2 regions of the Enterococcus sp. DIV0210g genome follow, and region 2 is predicted to be linked to the other one. Evidence: riboswitches for the same ligand, from Rfam matches in the RefSeq annotation. Region 2 holds a riboswitch; the other holds the start of a gene.
The links. Region 2 has a riboswitch for preQ1 ahead of IGI64_RS10575 (QueT transporter family protein). Riboswitches for the same ligand answer to the same signal wherever they lie in the genome.

Region 1: linked by a shared signal. The riboswitch ahead of IGI64_RS07605 (nucleoside hydrolase) and the one ahead of IGI64_RS10575 (QueT transporter family protein) in region 2 are both predicted to bind preQ1.

What each region holds. Positions count from the first base shown of each region.
Region 1 covers NZ_CP187903.1:1,570,205-1,580,824, reverse strand. The annotation lists gene IGI64_RS07640 (LytR/AlgR family response regulator transcription factor) at 11-757, opposite strand; gene IGI64_RS07635 (DeoR/GlpR family DNA-binding transcription regulator) at 995-1,768, shown strand; gene IGI64_RS07630 (M24 family metallopeptidase) at 1,765-3,150, shown strand; gene IGI64_RS07625 (DUF4180 domain-containing protein) at 3,203-3,574, shown strand; gene IGI64_RS07620 (CPBP family intramembrane glutamic endopeptidase) at 3,688-4,560, opposite strand; gene IGI64_RS07615 (bacteriocin immunity protein) at 4,716-5,012, shown strand; gene IGI64_RS07610 (ECF transporter S component) at 5,102-5,656, opposite strand; gene IGI64_RS07605 (nucleoside hydrolase) at 5,662-6,636, opposite strand; PreQ1 riboswitch class I at 6,721-6,765, opposite strand; gene IGI64_RS07600 (DUF1697 domain-containing protein) at 6,932-7,456, shown strand; gene IGI64_RS07595 (GntR family transcriptional regulator) at 7,537-8,256, opposite strand; gene celB (PTS cellobiose transporter subunit IIC) at 8,426-9,706, opposite strand; gene IGI64_RS07585 (glycoside hydrolase family 1 protein) at 9,858-10,620, shown strand, end outside.
Region 2 covers NZ_CP187903.1:2,183,238-2,193,857, forward strand. The annotation lists gene rplA (50S ribosomal protein L1) at 1-15, opposite strand, end outside; gene rplK (50S ribosomal protein L11) at 119-541, opposite strand; gene sdaAB (L-serine ammonia-lyase, iron-sulfur-dependent subunit beta) at 829-1,497, shown strand; gene sdaAA (L-serine ammonia-lyase, iron-sulfur-dependent, subunit alpha) at 1,512-2,384, shown strand; gene IGI64_RS10545 (lactate oxidase) at 2,445-3,545, opposite strand; gene IGI64_RS10550 (alpha/beta fold hydrolase) at 3,653-4,549, opposite strand; gene nusG (transcription termination/antitermination protein NusG) at 4,633-5,178, opposite strand; gene secE (preprotein translocase subunit SecE) at 5,281-5,451, opposite strand; gene rpmG (50S ribosomal protein L33) at 5,464-5,616, opposite strand; gene cbpA (cyclic di-AMP binding protein CbpA) at 5,785-6,426, shown strand; gene IGI64_RS10575 (QueT transporter family protein) at 6,505-7,008, opposite strand; PreQ1 riboswitch class I at 7,021-7,066, opposite strand; gene IGI64_RS10580 (diacylglycerol/lipid kinase family protein) at 7,680-8,651, shown strand; gene recD2 (SF1B family DNA helicase RecD2) at 8,870-10,620, opposite strand, start outside.

The DNA of each region.
Region 1 (10,620 bases), 610 kb from region 2:
AGAATTTTCTTCAAGGCAGTAAATCAAGCGTTTGTTTCACTTTGCTTAATATTTTGATACTAGCATAGATTTCTGAATCATTTTTAAAGGTGATAATGCCAAGTTTTCGATTGATCGATTTGATTTGTTTTAAATTTAAAATGTAAGATTTTAAAAACAAAAAGTATTGCGGGAAAGAAAGATCTTTTAATTTAGAAAAACTTTCATTCAGCAGATATTCCTGATCAATGGTCTCTAAATAGATAGAAAAACGATTCCCTTTAACTGTCTGTATGTAATTGATATCGGCAAAAGAAAAAATCTGACTCCCTTGTTCATTTTTTAAAATCAAAAATTTATCACGATTTGTATGCAAGTCAGTAAATACTTTTTTTAAGGTTGAACGTAACTGTTCTTTTGTTTGGGTGATATCCAATCCGGTTTTATGTATATAATCAAATGGCGTAATATTTCGCGTAATGATATCAATTCCTTTGTCAACAAAACTGGTGATAAAAATAACTTTGCAGACAGCATTTGTTTTTCGAATTCTTTCAGCAATATCAATACCTGAATATTGCGTATTTAAATCAATATCGATAAAAAAAAGATCCGTATCAACAATTTCCAGTGTTGGAAGCTGCTTTACAAATGACAGAGGAGAAGTAATAGGTGTCGTACGAACAATAAGTGAGTAATCTTTTGCGAACTCATGAATCGTATTTTCAATGAATCTTTGGTGCAAAAAGTTATCTTCAATAACGTAAATATTCTGCATGATTGACCGCCTCTTTTCAATAATGAACTAACTGAAAATGATTGTGTAAAAAATTGGATACAGCTGTATAGTTTAGCTAAAAATGAAAACAATCAAATAATCATTTATAAGTATAACAAATAAAAAATCGGTTATAAAGGATTTGTAAGGAGAAAGGTTTGCATTTATTTGCTTTTTTAAGTAAATGTTGCAAAAGAATGCAAAATAGGTTAACTTAGAAATAAGGAGGGGAAGTTTATGCTGGTCGCACAACGTTTAGAAAAAATAAAACAGATTTTGGAAGAGCAAAAAAGTGTATCTATCGAAGAATTGGCAGAAAAATTGCATATTTCAAAGGACACTGTCAGAAGAGATTTGATCAAATTGGAAAACAAGAAAGTCTTGAAACGAACACATGGCGGAGCTGTTTTAGCCAATAAAGAGGCGGAAATCTTTGATTATGTGCAGCGTTCTGCAAAATATTATCCAGTGAAGCAAAAGATTGCTAAAAAAGTACGACAAGTTATCCAGGATGGTGCATCGATTATTTTTGATTCATCAACGACAGTAGAAGCGGTCATTCGACAGCTTTCTGATCGGAAAATACATGCGATCACGAATTCTTTAACACATGCACAGCTGCTAGCAAGTTTTGAAAAAACAACGATTTCGATGCTGCCAGGAACACTACATAAAGAACAATTATTTCTTTACGGTGCAGATACGATCGATAAACTTTCCCAGTTCCGCGCAGATTACACTTTGTTAGGCATTTTTGCTTTATCCAAAGAGGGCTTGTTTATCCATACAGAAGAAGAAGGCTTGGTCAAACGGAAAATGATCCAGCAAGGCAATTTTGTAATTGCTGCGGCGGACCACACGAAATTAGGCACTACTGGATTTTTCAAAGTAGGTGATTTAAGCGACCTTGATTTATTGATAACAGATCGGAAGCCGGAAGAAGAACTATTAGCAAAACTAACAGAAGCAAATGTTGAAATCATGATAACAGAAGAGGAGAAAACCAAATGAAACCAACGATTTCTTTAGGAGAGGTAAAAGAACCGCCAGTATTTACAGAAGTTCCACCAGTTTTTTTGACAGATGAAACGATGGAAGCACGAAAAAGGAAACTGCTTCAACGAATGAAAGAAGAACAAATCGATACGGTTGTTATTTATGCAGACAAGGAACATGGCAGTAATTTTGAATATCTGACTGGGTTCATTCCTCGTTTTGAAGAAGGTTTATTGGTTTTGGATAAAGAGGGAACGGCTGCACTGATTTTAGGAAATGAAAACTTGAAGTTATGCAAACATTCAAGAATAACAGCTGAATTATTCCATTATCCGCTATTTTCTTTGCCAAACCAACCGATGGAACAGGAGCGCGCATTAGAAGAAATCTTCAAAGAGCTTCAACTAGATAAAAAGAAAAAAGTTGGTTTGATCGGTTGGAAAATGTTTACTGCCAAAATGAAAGCACCTTCTCAGTTATTTGATGTACCTTATTTTATTGTAGATGCATTAAAAAATACTCTTTCTGAAGGCGAACTAGTCAACAGTGCGTATTTATTGATTGGGGAAAATGGCGCTCGAACAACAAATAACGCAAATGAACTTGCACATTACGAATATGGGGCAAATCTTTCTTCTCGAAGTATGCTGAAGGCAATGAACCATATAGCTCCTGGCGTAAGAGAAATAGAAATCGGGGAACTGTTGTCAGGAGAAGGACAGTATCATTCGGTCGTGACCATCGCTGCAACGGGCCAGCGTTTCGAACATGCAAATATGTATCCTACGTATAAAAAAATCAAGCAAGGTGACCCGCTGTCGATGACGACGGGCTTTAAAGGCGGACTATCAAGTCGGACGGGTTTTGTGGTGGAGAACCAAGAACAGCTTCCCGAGGAACAAAAAGATTATTTGGAACGCGTTGCCCAGCCTTACTATGGGGCAGTCGTCACTTGGTTAGAGCAGATAAAAATCGGTCTGCGGGGGGAAGAGATGTATCAGCTGATTGAGGATGCTTTGCCTAAAAAAGACTATCACTGGCATTTGAATCCAGGACACCTAACGGCAGACGAAGAATGGATGTCTTCGCCTATTTATCCAAATTCTGAGGAACAGCTTCAGAGCGGAATGATCTTCCAAGTGGATATTATCCCATCGGTTCCTGGCTATGCAGGGGTAAGCGCAGAAGAATGTGTCGCTCTTGCCGATGAACAGCTGCGAACAGAGATCCAAACGGAATATCCAGAATTATGGGAACGAATCACCACGAGAAGAGCTTATTTAAGCAAGGAATTATCCCTTGCGCTTCCAGATGAGGTACTGCCGCTTTCCAATACGGTTGGTTATTTACGTCCGTTTTATTTAGCGAAAAATAAAGCTTTGAAAGTAAAAAGATAGTCTGCTTTGTTTTTTTGATTTAGTAAAAGCAGCTAATTGATTGGAGGAAAAAATGAAAGTAACTGAACAAAGCAAGAATGGCCAAAAAGTCATTATCATTGAAGCTGACACAGTTTTGATAAAGGACAGCCAATCAGCATTAGATCTGCTTTTATCATTGGCTTATGAATACCAAACAAATAAAATCATCCTTTTGAAATCTGTGATAACAGAAGATTTTTTTGAGTTGAGAACAAAGATAGCGGGAGACATCTTGCAAAAATGCACGAACTATCATATCGAACTTGCTGTTGCTGGGGATTACAGCAGCTATACAAGCAAAGCACTAAAGGAATTTATTTATGAAAGTAATCAGAGCGGTGTCTGCTTCTTTGTTGACACGCCAGAAAAAGGGCTGGACTTGTTGACGAAAAGCGGAAAGTAAAAAGTTTCAAATTGCAGAGAAAAATAGTAGATTTATCTTTATCTAAAGGATAGCTTAGAAATACAAAAAAGCAAATTCTCGTATGGAGAGTTCTGCTTTTTTGTATTTCTTTTTTAGTTTTCTTTTAATTTATGTTTGTTCTTTAGGAATACTGCTAAGACAATAATCGCCGCCAACATGATAGGGATACTAGCTAAATCTAGATTTTCAGCATTGCGTTCCGCTAAAGATGTGCCAGGATTACGAATCCCCATGTAGGTTACTCCAACAACAAAGAATCCTAAGTTATATGCACCGTGCAACCCAATAACACCCCATAAACTTTCTTCCCACAACGCATATAAAGCAAAGAAAATGGCCGCTGTGAAAACAAAAATCGCATATCTCCAATTCAACCCACTTAATCCATGTATTGCAACAAAAATCAATGCTTGAGCAAATACACCGGCAAGGATACCAAACCTAGCGCCAAATGTTTGCATCAAAAATCCCCGACATTGAATCTCTTCTGCGCCTCCTTGAATCAAATAGGTAAAAAAGGAGATCAATAGAACGATAATGATAGTAGCAATTGGAAATTTTGGTGCAGCTGCAATTCGTTCAGTCCATCCAAAGGCTAATGACATAAAAATACTTATCCCAATAATAATTGCTCCAATAAGATAACCTCTTATCAATTTAAAAAATATATTGTCACTATATAGCCCCAAGGAACGCCATGAGCGTTTTTCATATTTCTGTACCCATAGCATAACAAGAAGAGCAACCGTTCCAAATCCAATAACAGAGGCTATTAAAGATGCTCCAGCGTGTTTGATACTGCCGTATTCTATGTTTTTAAAGCCTATTAGCAGGGCGCTAGTAAAAGCACCTGCTATTTGTGTTGCTGCACCGATTGCAAACAATCCAACCATAACAAGTATTGCGATAATAGGGCTGGTCGCTCTTTTTTGTTCTTTTTGAAACATAAATAATTTGTTTTTCATATAAAAATAAAACCTTCCTTCTTTTAAAGTATCGTGCATCTTAACATCATGAAAATAATGTATTACATAAATTATATAAGCTGTATCAATGGAACTCAAAGTATCAGCCTAACCAAGTATGATACAATGGCCTAAAAAATAGGGAGGAATACTAAATGAGTAATTTAAAATGGTTTTCTGGTGGAATGGAACGGAGGAAAAGAGCCGAAGCTATTATTGCTGAGTTATTAGAGGATTTGAAAACAGATCATGGAAACGAATCACTTCGAAAAGTATTAAAATCTTATCTGGAAAATTTGAAAGATGAAGGAACAGCCGTACCTTTGATTTTAAGTCGCATGAATTTAGATATAGCTAATGCAATAAAAAAAGATGGTGTGTTTTTAAAAGAAAATCAATCGAAAAAAATTAAAGAATTGACCACCATATCGAACATTCGCCAGGGTTATTAATTATTTTTTATTTGCATAAAATGATTCTAAAGTTTAAAAACCATACAAATCTTTTTAAGGATTTGTATGGTTTTTTTGGTTTTAGGGAATCAAGATTTATTTTGTTGAAAAACTCTTCTTTCACCAAGCGATAAAACGACTGCTGCAACTAATACAACAGCCAGCAGCCGATCAAGATAATCGGTGCCTGCTTGGATTAGAATAATACTCGCTGTTTGGTCAAGACCCAATCCAGATAAAACCTGAACAAGAATACTTGAACCAGAAGAAGTGATCCCGCCAAACAAAAAGACAGTGATCAAAGAAGCAGCCACTGTTCCAGGAAATGAAATCAGCAGCGCTTGGAGCGGCAAACGAGATTTTTGGATTTTTCCGTTTAAGAGAAAACCAGCACACAAACCAGTAATGATTTGAACAGGCGCATAATACAGAGAAAAAAGATCTGCTGTGATCCCGCTAAGCAACGCACTGATTGTTCCAGTCAATGCGCCGAATCCTGGTCCTAGCAATGTGGCGGAAAAAATCGTTCCAATACTGTCTAAATAAATCGGCAGCCGCAAAAACAGGGCGATAGCACCGCCAATATAGTTCAAAGCGACGCTGAAAGCAATGATCGTGATTGTACGTGTCGTGAATTTTTTCATTTTTTTCATCCTAACTGCAGCATTTTTAGATCCCTAGCAACGGCTTCGGGTTGTGCATCTAAAATGACGGTCAAAAATTTCAGGAAGAATGATGAAACATCGACAGTTGTCAAAATCTTGCTGTTCGCAGGTTTTTGCCAAAAGTCAAAACGATCGACTAATGTTTGGCCCAGACTGATCCCAGTAGTTTCTACAGCAGTATAGCTTTCAAACCCGCTGCAAAGCGCCGGATCGATAAAATAAGCCACAGCTAAAGGATCATTGATCACACAGCCGAGGATTCGTTCCTGCTGCCAATGGAAATCATAGTAAAAGCGGGTGATTGCTTTCAAATAATTCCCCTCCTCATTGTTGGTTTGGCAGCAATACTCTAAAATCGTAGGCGTAAACACGATTTCTCTGGTCACATCCAGTCCGACCATTTCAATCATCTTTTCTAAATGTTTGAAGACATAAGCCGCGGCATCTGGATCACACCAATAGTTGTATTCAGCTACTGGCGAACAGTTCCCATGACTTTTATAAGTGCCGCCCATTGTAACGAAGCGAGCCATGTGGCGTCCTAAATGGGGATTCTTTTTCAGTGCCTGTGCGATATTGGTCAAAGGACCTAAAGCAATAACAGAGATATCTGTAGGAACAGAAAAGGTCTCAGCTAAAAAATCAGCTGCTGTTTTTTCTTGTGCTTGGTATTCAGAAGTACGGGGAAAATAGGTTTCACCCAATCCATCCATGCCATGGGTATCTTGTGCGCTGACAAATGAGCGGACAAGCGGTTTAGAAGCTCCGGCAAAGACCGGGATATCTAAACGTTGACATCTTTCTAGACAGCGAAAGGTATTTTCTACACCTAATTCGACAGGGACATTTCCGCAGACGACAGTAATACCGAGCACCTCTAATTCCGGCGATTGGACAGCCAGCATCAACGCCAGCGTATCATCGATTCCCGGATCGCAGTCAATAATTACTTTTCGCATTATTTCCAACCTCCTTTCTTTGGAATCCAAAAATAGACTGTTTTTCAAATGTTTTATTGATACAGTACTTTTTGGATCTATGAGAGATACTTAGTTTTTTATCCTGGGAAGTTTACGAACCAGTCCAAGAAATCTTCTTGTTTTAAATGCACAAATCAATCATAACTTAAAGTGAAGAAAAAGAACACGTTGTCAGAAGAATTTTATTTAAAAGAGTTTTTGCTGAGACATTTCTCCTCCTTTTTGAAATCTTGTTGTATAGTAGAGAAAATACGGAAAACGAGGAAAGAACCAAATGAAAAAATATGTCATTTTTCTCCGAGGAATCAATACCGGAGGCTTAACGATCAAAATGGAAGAACTGAAAAAAACGCTTGAACTGCCTGAATTCAAAACAGTCACGACTGTATTGGCGACGGGAAATGTAATCCTCGAAACGGATTTATCCGCGGATGAAACATTGGAAAAAGCGCTGGTTAGTTTGAGTGAGCATTGGCAGCGGCCGATTTACGGTTTGATTCGGACACAAGAAGAAGTCGAGAAAATCGTCCAGCATATGACCGAGATTCCTGAACACAATCAAATGGTTCTTTTTTCAGATCAATCTTTATATGAAGAATTGAGTGAGCTGTTTGAAGCATCGGAACATGATGAACAAGAAAAGTTGACGTTATTCGAAGGAAAAGATTTGGTATGGGTGGTTAAAAAGGGAATGACAACAAAAAATTTTGGCAAAATACTTGCTTCGAAAAAATACCAGCAATTCTTAACCTCCAGAAACATGCGGACGATAGAAAAAATCCATAAAAAATTGAGCTGAATCTACAAGAAAATAAGCGCTCTTCCACATGGCGGAGTCTTTCCGCCGCACGGAAGAGCACTTATTTTTGTTTGACTGGATCAATTTGATTTGACATCCAGCAGCGAATAGCTTCGGCTGTCAAATCGATTTCGGCTTGTTGAATACTCGATAGGTTTTCCATCTTTTAGGTAAACGACTTGCTGGACTTCCAATACAGGATCATTTTCTGCACAATGCAAGTATTTTTGATCATAAACGGTACTTTTGTCCGCAGAGATTGCACGATACGCGCCAGCAAAAGCAATGTTCAACGATTCGTGCAAGTAAGCATAGATAGAAGAAAGCAGGTGTTCTTTTTTCAATCCAGGAACAAGGTGAACGGGCATATATGTATGTTCCAAAATATAAGGTTTGTCATCTAAAATCCGTAAACGATGGATATTATAGACCGGTTGTTCGGCATCGATCATCAAGCGTTCCTGGATCATCTCATTAGGAAATTCAACAGTAAAGTCGATGACGGTGCTTTTTAATGAGCGATGCTGACGTGCCATTTGCTGGCTTAGCCCCTCGTATTCATTTGCTGGGGAAGTATCTTTTTGCAAGAAAGGGTGATTGAGGATCTTTGTTCCAGCCCCTCTTTGAGAATACACTAGTCCTTCCATGAATAAGATGTTCACTGCTTTTTTGATCGTCATACGGCTGACACCGAATTCTTTGACTAATTCTACTTGATTCGGCAGATAACTGTCGGGAGGATATTCTTTTGAACGAATTCTTTCCCGCAAAGTATTTGCGATTTCTTCATATTTTGGCATCTGATCCACCTCCATAGATTGAGTATAACGAAAGTCGGTACATGCGACAAGAATAGTCTCGATAATTCTGTTTTTTTATTTAAAAAGCGAAAGTATTCTTTGTTTAAAAAGAAGAAAAAAACAAATTTACGCAAAAGTTCAACTTTTGCGTAAATTAGATGATTTATTATTATGAAATAGCTTCTAAATCGACATCAGGCTGTTTATCTAAAACTCTTAAGAACGGATACCAGATCAAGCCGACGATGACAAAGTCGATGACTTGCAAGAGACCGCCAAGCCAAGAGTTGGTTGCTAAGACACCGCTTGCAATAATCGGCACAGTCCAAGGAACAGAGACGCCAGTTGGTGCAGGAACAAGTCCAGCTGCCATAACAAGATAGTTGAATGTTGTTACAACTAAAGGAGCAACTACCCAAGGAATCAAAATCGTTGCATTCAATACGATTGGCAGACCAAAGATCGTTGGTTCATTTACATTAAAGATCCCAGGAGCTAGGGCCAAACGACCAACGTCACGGTATTGTTTTTTCTTCAAGACAAATGCCATCAAAAGAACAACAGCAAGCGTCATCCCAGAACCGCCAAGACCTACAGTGAATGTTTCCATAAATGGTTTTGTGATGATATGAGGCAGTGCATCACCACGTTGGTAAGCTTCAAGGTTATCAAGCATCAATGTGTTCCAAATCGGGTCCATTACAGAGTTGACGATGATTTGGCCATGAAGACCGAAGAACCATAAAAATTGAACAAAGAATAATGCTAATAATGTCGCAGGCAAACTGCTGCCAAGACCGGTTAATGGACGTTGGATCACTTCATAAACGACATCATGGAGATTGGCATGGAAGACACCAGTCATGATTGCATTGATGATCAAGAAAACAGTTAGTGTTAATACTGCTGGGATCAATGCAGCAAATGATTTTGTCACTGCTGGCGGAACTCCGTCAGGCATTTTGATCTGCCAGCCGCGTTTTGTGATTCGGCAATAGATTTCTGCAGCAAGGAAAGCCGCGATCATTCCGATGAACATTCCTTTTGCGCCTAAACGATCAAGTGAAAGCACGCCGCTGACTTCTTCACCGCCGACAGTGGTCATGACAAACGGTGTAAGAATCAAGAAACTAGCAAAGGAAACAGCGCCTCCGAAAATACCTTCAACATCATAAGATTTTGACAAATAATAGCCGATACCAAATGTAACAAAGACGGACATGATACTCATTGTTGCGTTTTGCCCATTTCCAAATAACTCAGTTAGTGTTCCTTTGGTCGCATCGTTGAAAAATGGCAAGTTATTGATAACCACCACGATCGAACCGAACATCGTTAAAGGGAAAGAAAGCATGAAGGCATCTCTTAACACGGTGAGATAGCGGTTTTGCCCAAGCAAGTTTGCGAGGGGCATGATTTTTTCTGACAGTTTATCCATAAATCCGTTCATTATATTCACCTCAAGTTTATTTGTAATCGATTACATGAAAAATATATCACGGTATTTTTTAAATGTCTAGTCATTTTTCAATAAAAGTATTGATTTATTTTTTTGAGTTGGTTATGATAACGGTATCAAATGAAAAAGCGAGGAATAGAAAATGACAGTATATAACTTTCCAAAAGGTTTTTGGTGGGGCTCTGCAGCTAGCGGACCACAAACAGAGGGCAGAATTTTAGGAGATGGCAAAGGGGAGAGTATCTGGGACTATTGGTATGAAAAAGAACCAGAGAAATTTTTTGATCAAGTTGGTCCTGAAAATACATCTCAAGTTTATACAAAATATCGTGAAGACGTTCAATTAATGAAACAAACAGGTCATAATACCTTTCGGACATCTATCCAGTGGAGCCGTTTGTTCCCAAATGGCGCTGGAGAAGTCAACCAAACAGCAGTATCTTTTTACCATGATTACTTCACAGAACTTTTAGAAAACGGCATTGAGCCATTCGTCAATCTTTACCATTTCGATATGCCGATGGCGCTGCAGGAAAAAGGCGGCTGGCTCAATCGAGAAACAGTAGATGCGTATGCAGAATATGCAAAAACTTGTTTTGAATTATTTGGCGGGATCGTCAAAAAATGGTTCACCCATAATGAACCAATCGTACCTGTCGAAGCAGGTTATCTGTATCAATTCCATTATCCAAACCATGTGAATCTTAAAGAAGCAGTCCAAGTCGGTTTCCATGAAACATTAGCAAGTGCTAAAGCAATCAAAATCTATCACGAAATGGCACAAGATGGAGAAATCGGGATCATCTTGAACTTGACGCCAAGTTATCCAAGAGATGAAAATAATCCAGCTGATGTGAAAGCAGCCGCGATTGCGGATGCGTTTTTCAACCGCTCATTTTTAGATC
Region 2 (10,620 bases):
GCTCTTTTTAGCCATTATGTTTCCTCCTTGATTGTGGTTATAACGGTTGAACCTCCCACGTGTTCTATATCTTTCAATATAGAGCCAACTGAGAAGCTACTTCCTCGGGATGCAGAGATTATTCTACAGTGATTCCCATGCTTCTTGCAGTTCCTTCAACCATGCGCATTGCTGCTTCAACGTTAGCTGCGTTTAGGTCTTCCATTTTTAATTCAGCGATTTCTTTTACTTGATCGCTAGAAACTTTAGCAACTTTAGTTTTGTTTGGTTCGCCTGAACCTTTTTCGATTTTAGCTGCTTTTTTCAATAATACTGCAGCTGGCGGTGTTTTTGTAACGAATGTGAATGAACGGTCTTCGTATACAGAGATTACTACTGGAATAATCAAACCAGCTTGATCAGCAGTACGAGCATTGAATTCTTTTGTGAATCCCATGATGTTGATACCCGCTTGACCTAGTGCTGGACCTACTGGCGGAGCTGGAGTTGCTTTACCTGCAGGAATTTGCAATTTAACGATTTTTTCTACTTTCTTTGCCACGAGACATACCTCCTTAAGTCCGTGATGTGGTTAATTGGAGATGCATATTTCTCCTCCCACGTTTTATCTGCCGAAACTTTCGACAAATTGGTGCAGTTCGGATGCACACTGATACATTATAGCAAATATAAACTATTTTTCAATGTTTTTTCACAGAATATTTTCTCTCGCTCAAAAACAAATAAAATTATCCTTAAAAACTTGAACTGCCGCCTCCCATCTCGCTCTTTTGTGCTACACTTAGACTGCAAAAACGGCAATCTATCTTTACTTGCGAGGTGGGGAAAATGGAAGAATTAAGATATAGAAGTGTTTTTGATATTATTGGCCCTGTAATGATTGGACCAAGCAGTTCTCATACGGCTGGGGCTGCCCGAATCGGAAAGATCGTACGCAGTATTTTTGGTGAACAGCCTGACTCTGTAGACATCTATTTGTATGAGTCTTTTGCCAAAACATACCGAGGCCACGGTACAGATATTGCCTTAGTAGGCGGTCTGCTTGGGATGGAGCCTGATGATGAGCGTTTGGCTGATTCTCTAGAACTTGCGTATAACGCAGGTATGGAGGTTTTATTCGTCCCTAAAAATGAAAAAGCAGAACATCCAAATTCTGTGCGTATGCTTTTGACAAAAGGAAACCGTAAATTATCCGTTACAGGAATCTCTATCGGAGGCGGAAATATCCAGATATCCGAATTGAATGGATTCAAGATTTCTTTAAGTATGGGAACGCCGACTTTTATTATCGTCCATCAAGATGTTCCAGGCATCATTGCAAAAGTAACAAATATCTTGTCCGCAGCAGGAACCAATATTGGTACGATGACTGTTACGAGGGAATCAAAAGGCGACAATTCCATCATGATCATTGAAGTTGATGATCCTCAAGGCAATGAGACAGTTGCAAAATTGATGGAACTGCCCCATATCGATAGTGTAAATTATTTTGACTAAAAGGAGTCTTAGCAATGTTTTTATCAATCAAAGAACTTGTTGAACAAGCAGAAGCCTATCCTTCTGTCGCTGAACTGATGATTGCCGAAGAAGAAAATATGACTGGCCGTTCGCGGGAACAGATCATTGCGCTGATGGAAAAAAATCTTTCGGTCATGTCACACTCTATTAATGAAGGAACACAGGGCGTGACTTCAGTTACAGGAATCACAGGCGGAGATGCTAAAAGACTAGATACCTATTTGGCGGAAGGAAACTTTTTGAGCGGCGAAACGATCTTGAAAGCAGTGAAAAACGCCATCGCCGTCAATGAAGTGAATGCCAAAATGGGCTTGATCTGTGCTACACCAACCGCTGGAAGTGCCGGCGTCGTCCCTGGTGTATTGATGGCTGTCAAAGATCGGTTAAATTTAGATCATCAGCAGCAGCTTGAATTTCTTTTCACTGCAGGTGCTTTTGGATTAGTGATTGCAAATAATGCTTCAATCAGCGGCGCGGAAGGCGGCTGTCAAGCAGAAGTTGGTTCTGCCAGCGCGATGGCTGCTGCAGCTCTTGTTTGTGCAAATGGCGGAACCGCGCATCAAGCAGCCCAAGCAGTCGCAATCACTTTAAAAAATATGATGGGCTTGATTTGCGATCCAGTCGCCGGTTTAGTGGAAGTTCCTTGCGTCAAACGCAATGCGTTAGGATCTTCTCAAGCTTTCATTTCTGCAGATATGGCATTAGCTGGAATCGAAAGTGTGATCCCACCTGACGAAGTTGTTGCAGCTATGTACCAAGTAGGCAGACAAATGCCTTCTATTTTCAAAGAAACAGCAGAAGGCGGATTAGCCGCAACGCCAACCGCAAAACGTTTAACAGAAGAATTGTTGAATAAACAAGCATAAAAAAAAAGAGTACAAAACCATTGATCAATGGTTTTGTACTCTTTTTTTATTCTGTTCGAGTTAATCCAAAAGTTTAGTATTTTTTACTTCATCGATCGTTTTTGTTCCAGCAAGCTGCATAGTGATAGCTAATTCTTTATTCAAATGTTCGAACACGGAAGTAACGCCTGCTGCTCCGCCAAGGTTTAAGCCATAAATCACTGGACGGCCGATTGCTACTAGGTCTGCCCCGCTTGCTAATGCTTTGAAGACATGTTCGCCGCGGCGGACACCTGAGTCAAAGATAACGGGCACACGTTTGCTTACTACTTCTGCGATTTTCGGCAGTACTTCAAAGGAAGCTGGCCCACCGTCTAATTGGCGGCCGCCATGATTTGATACCCAGATTCCGTCAGCACCAGCAGAAATGGCTACTTCTGCGTCTTCTGGGGATTGGATTCCTTTTACAAGTACTGGCAGATTTGTCAGCTCTTTGATTTTTCTGATATCTGCTGGCGTCAATTCTTGTTTTGCAGCCGCATAGATTTCTGCGATCCCTTTTCCAGCACCATTTCCGCTTACGCTTTGTTCGCTGTAAGCAGCCAAATTAGGCATTGGTAATGGGAATTGGAAATTGTTGATGATATCTTCTTCACGATAGCCGCCTAAAGTTGAATCAGCTGTCAAAATCACTGCTTTAGCGCCGGCCTCCACTGCTTTATTTAAAATGAATTCATTGAAACCATCATCTTTGCTCATATATAGTTGAAAAAATTGGGGTGCATCTGGTGCCGCAGCTGCTGCGTCTTTGATTGTTGTGTTTGCATACGTACTAATGGAGAAAATAGAACCTGCATCAGCCACTCCTTTTGCTGTAGCTGCTTCTCCTTTTTCGTGAGCCAATCCTTGAGCAGCAGATGGCGCTTGGATAATTGGTGTATCTAAATCAATGCCGAAAACAGATGTACGAAGATCTGCAGACTCGATTCCTCGCAAAACGCGGGGCATGATTTTTTTTGTATTAAAAGAAGAAGTATTTTCCCGCATCGTCCATTCGTCTTCAGAGCCTCCGCGAATATATCCGAAAGCGCCTGCTTCCATTCGCTCTTTTACTCTGCCTTCTAGTGAAGCGATATTGACGATGTTGATTGGATGTTCTTCATTACTTGCTTGATAAGCCATAATAAATCCTTCTTTCATGTTCTTGATTACAAAAACATGATATAACACTTACAAAAAGTAAGCAAATATTTATACTTGGATTTTTTACTTTCGAGAGCAAAGTATTCTTATCTATCCCAAATAAAACGGCTCACCAATTGATCCACTTCTTTGCTTTCGTGCAGTTGACTATGCGCAGCACCTTTAATGATCTGTTCCTCCACAGAATTTCCGTTTTGTTTCAGCAATGGCGCAACGGCGAATGCGCTACTCAATGGAACGGTACCATCACTTAAATCTGTTTCAGATACTTGTCCGCCAACAAGCAAAATCGAAACAGAGCTTGGCAGATTTTGGATGTTTTGCTGATAATCCTGATAGCGGCTGGAAATTACAGATGGACCATTTGCTAAAACCTCTTCTGCTGTCTGTTCATTATTCTCTTCTACAAAATCATTGAAGGGAGCGCCAAGTGCCGCGAATTTTTCTACTTTTGGAAGCGAAGTGTCCTGACCATATGTGACGAGATAACGAAGTGCACTGACCCCACCCATCGAATGGCCAACGATATTTACTTTGCTGATACCATATGTTTCTTTTAAATAAACTAAACTGTTTTTGATCCATTCGGTCTGGTTCCATTCATTGTTTTGATTATCTGAAAAAACGACTTGGACCATTGGATCATCTGCTTTTCCGCTCAATTCGCCTTGTGCTTGGACACTCCCATCTGCCGCAACCGTTAAAAGGAGTTCATTTTCCCCTGCTTTTTCTTGCTCCAACCGCTGAAGCATCCCTTTGAAGGAATTGATGGTTCCGCTGTATCCATGGAAAAAGAGCGTTGGCACGGCTGTTTGTTCTTGCTGCTCTGAACTTGCTGTTGTTTTTACTGTTTCTGCTGTTTTTGAAGAGCTGGTTTGTTCTGCTTGCATCCCTTTGTCTTGGCACCCGCTTAAAAAAAGAAGGCTCAGGACAAACAATGCACTGATACTTAAAACATTTTTCACGTTTTTTTCTCCTTTCATTCAAACAAAAAAGCAGCAGCCTTCAGCCTTTTGACTGGTGGTCCGCCGCTTTATTCAATCTTTCAAAATTTGTGATGATTGATTTAATCGATTTTGTCTACTTGTTCGAAATCAAGTTCTGTACTTGTTTCGCGTCCAAACATATCGATATTTACTTTTAGTTTTTCTTTTTCTTCGTCGATTTCGCTGACTTGTCCTTCTAATCCAGCAAAGGCACCTTCAATGATTTTCACTGTTTCGCCGACTTGGACTTCCAAATCATTTTGACGAACGCTCATACCGATTGAACGCAAGATATGGTTTACTTCTTCTTGAAGCAATGGAGCTGGTTTACTGCCGGCGCCGTGTGAACCAACGAATCCTGTTACGCCCGGTGTATTACGAACAACATACCATGATGAATCTGTCATTGTCATTTCTACTAATACATAACCAGGGAATGTTTTATGAACGATTTCTTTTTCTTTTCCGTTTTTTACTTCCGTTTCTGTTTCTTCAGGAACTACAACGCGGAAAATATAATCACCCATCCCCATACTTTGTGCACGAGACTCGATATTTGCTTTTACTTTATTTTCATAACCAGAATAAGTATGCAGTACATACCAATTTTTTTCAAAAGATTCCATTTTGCCGGCTCCTCATTTCATTGTAAAATAAAAAAACCTCAGTATACCCGAAGTTTTTCTTCAAAACGATTATAGCACGTTCTGCTTTGTTTTACTAGCGTCCTAGCTAAGAATCCAGCTGAACAAGTGTTGGATAGCTGTATCCATCACGTAAAACATGACACCAAAAATGATTGATGTCTCGATAACGATCAATGTGTCGCGGCGCAATTGTTTCTTTGAAGACCAAGACACTTTTTTCATTTCTTCTTTTACGCTTTTAAGAAATTTCATTCTGCTTCCTCCTTATTTGGTTTCTTTATGTAATGTATATTGATTACAATATTTACAGAATTTGTTGATTTCTAAACGTTCTCCGCTTTTACCTTCGCTAATAGACTTTGTATAGTTTCTAGACCCGCATACGGAACACGCTAAAGCAGCTTTTTTCTTCGCCATTTTGTCCCTACCTCCTTACTGAAACTCACAAATATACAGAATAACAGTATCATGGAAAAGGTTCTTTGTCAATTTCTCCTAAAACCTTCTATTCATTCCTAGCTTCTTTATGATATGATTAAAGAAATTAAGAATTAGATTAAAATGTACGAAACGGAGGTACTTGTTATGCTGCTGAAAACAATGGTCTACAAGAAAAAAGATTTAACAACAGTGAACGAGACAAATACATTAGAACAAGCATTAGAGATTTTAGAAACATCTGGTTATCGTTGTGTACCGATCCTTGATGAATCCGGACAGATTTTTCGTGGAAATATTTACAAAATGCACATCTACCGCCACAAAGCAAACGGCGGAGACATGACACTTCCTGTCACTTACTTATTGAAAAACGCCACAAAATTCATCTATGTGAATACATCATTCTTCAAAGTATTCTTTACCATCAAAGAATTGCCGTATATCGCAGTTTTAGATGAAAATAACCATTTTTACGGGATCTTGACGCACAGTTCTTTACTGAATATGCTTTCTCAATCATGGAGCATCGAGCAAGGAAGCTACGTATTAACGGTTGCTTCTACTGGAAAACAAGGCGACTTGGCCTCTATGACAAAAATTATTTCTAAGTACACAAGTATTGCCAGCTGCATCACTTTGGATATTGGTAAAGACGAATTTATCCGCCGTACGCTGATTACTCTTCCAGCGCAAACGACAAAAGAAACATGCGATACGATTGTGAGCCATTTAGAAAAGAAAAATTTCAAAGTAGTAGAAATCGAAGATCTGCAGCATGCAGAATAAAGAGCAGAAAATCTTTTTGCTCAAATAAAAAACGGGCAATCTGAAAATCTGTCAATGATTTTCGGATCGCCCATTTTTTTAGATTCTTTTTTCAAAATGGATTGTTTTATTCAAGTAATACATCAATGGTGCTGAAATGACCATGATGATGAATTCGCTAAGTGCCAATGTGCCGTAAGTTACCCAAAAAGCATGACCGCCTGTCGGAACAAGCATATACGCGATCAAAATCATACTTACTGTAAAAAAGAGCGTATTTAAAGCTAAACGGATCTTGACATCTTTTACTTTGTTTTGCAGCAATGCTGTCAAACCAAGTGATAAGAACGTCTGTGTCCCGCCAAAAATCACGTCCATGATCCCAAAACCAAAGAACGCATTATAAACGATGACTCCGCCTAAAACACCCCATAAAAGTTTCCGATTGAAAACTACCAGATGATTCAAGCTTTCTGATATTCGAAATTGGATCGGCCCTGAAGAGACAGGTGCGACTAAAATCGTTAATGCTAAATAAAGTGCCATGATGATCCCATTTACCGCAATGACCATCAATGATTTGCTGCTTTTTGATGCTTGCATAATTTCTCCTCATTTCTCCTAGTTTTTTTGCGCGGGATGGTTGATGAACCGCGGACCTAGTCGTTTTTTTACAAAACGAACTAGAATCGAAAAAATTTCTTGGCTTCAGTTTTCACTGAAATATCCCGAAATCTTGACCACAATCATTCATTATAACAGAAGGCTTTTTCTTTTCAACAACTAGCTGTTATTTCCTGGAAAAGTAATGTTAAATCCCAGAAGTAAACGTTTGCAAAAAGAAGCAAAACATGGTATAAAATAGGTGTAAGGGGTCATAAGAATTCCCAGTAGCGCAGACGAAGCAGGTTCTGCTGAACAGAATTGTTGTGAAACTGAAACGAAGATGTAAAGGATGTGGGAATTTGAGCAACCTCTTACTTATCGTACAGGGTCTAACAGATTGCTGAAGAACTAAGTGGACACATGAACCTTAGATTTCTTCTCCGGAAAAGTACCGGATCGAGCATCTGTTAGATCTTTTTTATTTATTTTTTCTTTTCCTCTGCTATAATGTGTGGGAAACGATTTTGAATAAACAGTTTAAGAAATAGATTTCGCAAACAGTGAGCCTTGGCTGTACGGAGTCCTCGACAAAAACCAAGACAATGCTCTTGGCTTTTTCTTATGGAAGAATAAAACCGTTCTTTCAACTTAAGCTGCAGGAGGAAAAAATGGATATCCACTATCATTTATTGATCAACCAAGCGGCCGGCAGCGGAAATGGCAAAAAGACCGCAGAAAAAATCATCAAATTGCTGGAAGAAAAAAAGCTGGTATTTACTGCTCACTATAGCGAGTACGCTGGACACGATGCTGAAATCGCTGAACAACTGGTCCCCTCTTTGCTTCCTTGGCCTGAAGATAAAGAAGAATTGACAGAACAGAACGAATTTCCTTTAGTCGTTGTGATTGGCGGGGATGGTACCCTTCATCAAGTACTCAATGCTTTCCATTATTTGGGAAAAGAATTTCCAATCGGCTATATCCCAGCTGGTTCAGGAAACGATTTTGCCCGAGGGATCGGTTTGCCTCGCACAGCAGAACTGGCGTTAGATCGCCTTTTAGCAACCACTGAACCGAAAATGATCAATTTGCTGACTTTTGAAGAAAAAATAAACGAAATAAGCGGGATCTTAGTTAATAATTTTGGGATCGGCTTAGATGCAGCTGTCGTTCATGCAACTAATCATTCTGCTTCTAAAGAACGATTGAACAAGTATAATCTGGGCTCTTTTGCTTATATTTTTTCGATTGCACGGGTGTTGTTCACACAAAAAGGATTTCCGCTTTTGGCAGATGTCGGCGGCAAGCAGCTCGCTTTTTCAAAAGCATTTCTGTGTACTGTGACAAATCATCCTTATTTTGGCGGCGGGGTTGCGATTGCGCCAACAGCTGAAATCGCAAAACCGAATATGGATTTTATCCTGATTGAACGAATCAATTTTTTCAAGATTTTGTGGATCATTGGTCTGCTTCTTCGAAAAAAACATTTGAAATCAAAACATGTCCATCACTTTACAACAAGTAAACTTCGCTTGACCACAACGCTTCCTCAGTATGGACAAGCAGATGGTGAAGATTTGGATTCTCAATCCTTCGATTTGCAATTTGGGACTAAAAAACAGCCCTTTTGGTTTCTTTAAAAGAGTCAGAAACAGACTTTTAAATACAGTAAAAACCGCAAAACGATTTTACGTTTTGCGGTTTTTGATTGTTAGAAACAAGTATTTTTTACAACCACTAGTCAAACGGTGTTCGCTAAGCTGACTTTCAGCATTAAGCCTGACAAATTAAAAATATGAGAAGCTATTTCTAATTTATCATTCTTAATTCTTGAAGCAGACCATACTGCTCACAACCTCTACACAAAAGGCGTAATTTCCCCCATCCCAATCATTGGATCGATTTTCTCTTCTTTGATCAGTTGAGTGGTCAGAATATAATTTTGGGGCGCTTCTTCCACGATTGGTTCTGATGTTTTTTCAGGCGCAAAAAGACTGATTTCTTCTGTTTGTTCATCCGGCTCATCTGCGATTGTTTCTTTTTTTGTTTTCACGACAGCTGGTTGGCGTTTCGGTTCTTCTGGTGTTGTGTAGACACCATCTTCAAATGGGTCATCCCCTGCCAGAGAATCTTCGTAAGCAGTCAATTTCGTGCGGATCGTCAATGACATTTGTTCATTGTGGATGATCCGTTCTTTTAAAGTCGTCAATCTTACTGCAGACTCATTTTTCACACAGGTTTCGTAGGCATTTTCTTCCCCTAGTAAAATCAACAGGTCTTTACTCCGCGTAACAGCCGTATATAAAAGATTTCGCTGCAGCATTCGCTGATACTGGTGTACCATTGGCAAGATCACCATCTTGAATTCACTACCTTGGGACTTGTGGATCGAACAGCAATACGACAAAGTGATTTTGTTCCATTCATTTCGCTTATATGTTACTTCATTCGCGTCAAATTGAATGACCAGTTCATCGACTTTGTCTTCGGAATCTTTGGCTAAAATAATCCCAGTGATCACGCCCATATCTCCGTTAAAAACATTCACTTCCGGTGTATTGACGAGTTGGAGCACCTTATCCCCGATTCGATAAACCGTATCATTCCAACTGACTTCTTTTTTCCGTCCGTCAGAAGGATTGAAAATCTCCTGCATCATTTTATTCAATGCGTCGATTCCTGCTGCACCGCGATACATCGGCGCCAACACTTGGATATCTTGGGCAGTAAAACCTTTCTTTTTCGCTTTTGCGACGATTTGTGAAATCAGTGGTTCGATTTGGTACGCATCGCTTTTGAAGAACGAACGGTCTTTCTGGTTTTTCGTAAAATCGGGCGGTAATTTTCCTTCTTTGATCTCATGGGCTAAAGGAATGATACTCGACCCGTCTCCTTGACGATAGATTTCCGTCAATTCTACTTTTGGAATCTCATTGATTTCCATTAAATCATGCAAGACTTGTCCTGGTCCAACCGATGGAAGCTGATCTTTGTCTCCGACTAAAATTACTTGCATATTTGTTGGAATTGCTTTGAACAAGGTATTTGCCAGCCATGTATCGACCATTGACATCTCATCGACTATCAATAATCCGCCTTCTAATTCTTTTGTGCTCATCGTTGGTGTTTTTTCTCGCCCATTCAATCCTAATAGCCGGTGGATCGTACTTGCGGGGAGACCCGTTGTTTCATTCATTCGTTTCGCCGCTCTTCCTGTCGGTGCAGCGAGCAAAATCGGAAAAATCTCTTGCGTATATTTATTGGGATCTAATTCCAATCCGTTCAATTCAGCAAAAAGATGGACGATTCCGTTGATTACCGTCGTTTTCCCTGTACCTGGTCCCCCTGTCAGAATGAATAACGGTGATTTGATTGCTTCAGTAATGGCTTTTTCCTGTGAATCGCCATATTGGATACCTAGTGTTTTTTCCGTCAAACGAATCGTTTTCTGGATTTCTTTTTCGGGATAACGGATCTCTTTCTTCCGATGAAGCAGCCGTTGGATCGAACTGCCAATACCCCATTCAGAAAAATACAAACTATTTTCATACAAATTGGTTTCTTCTTGCTGTATTTTACCTTCTTCGACCAGTTGGATAATGACCGAAG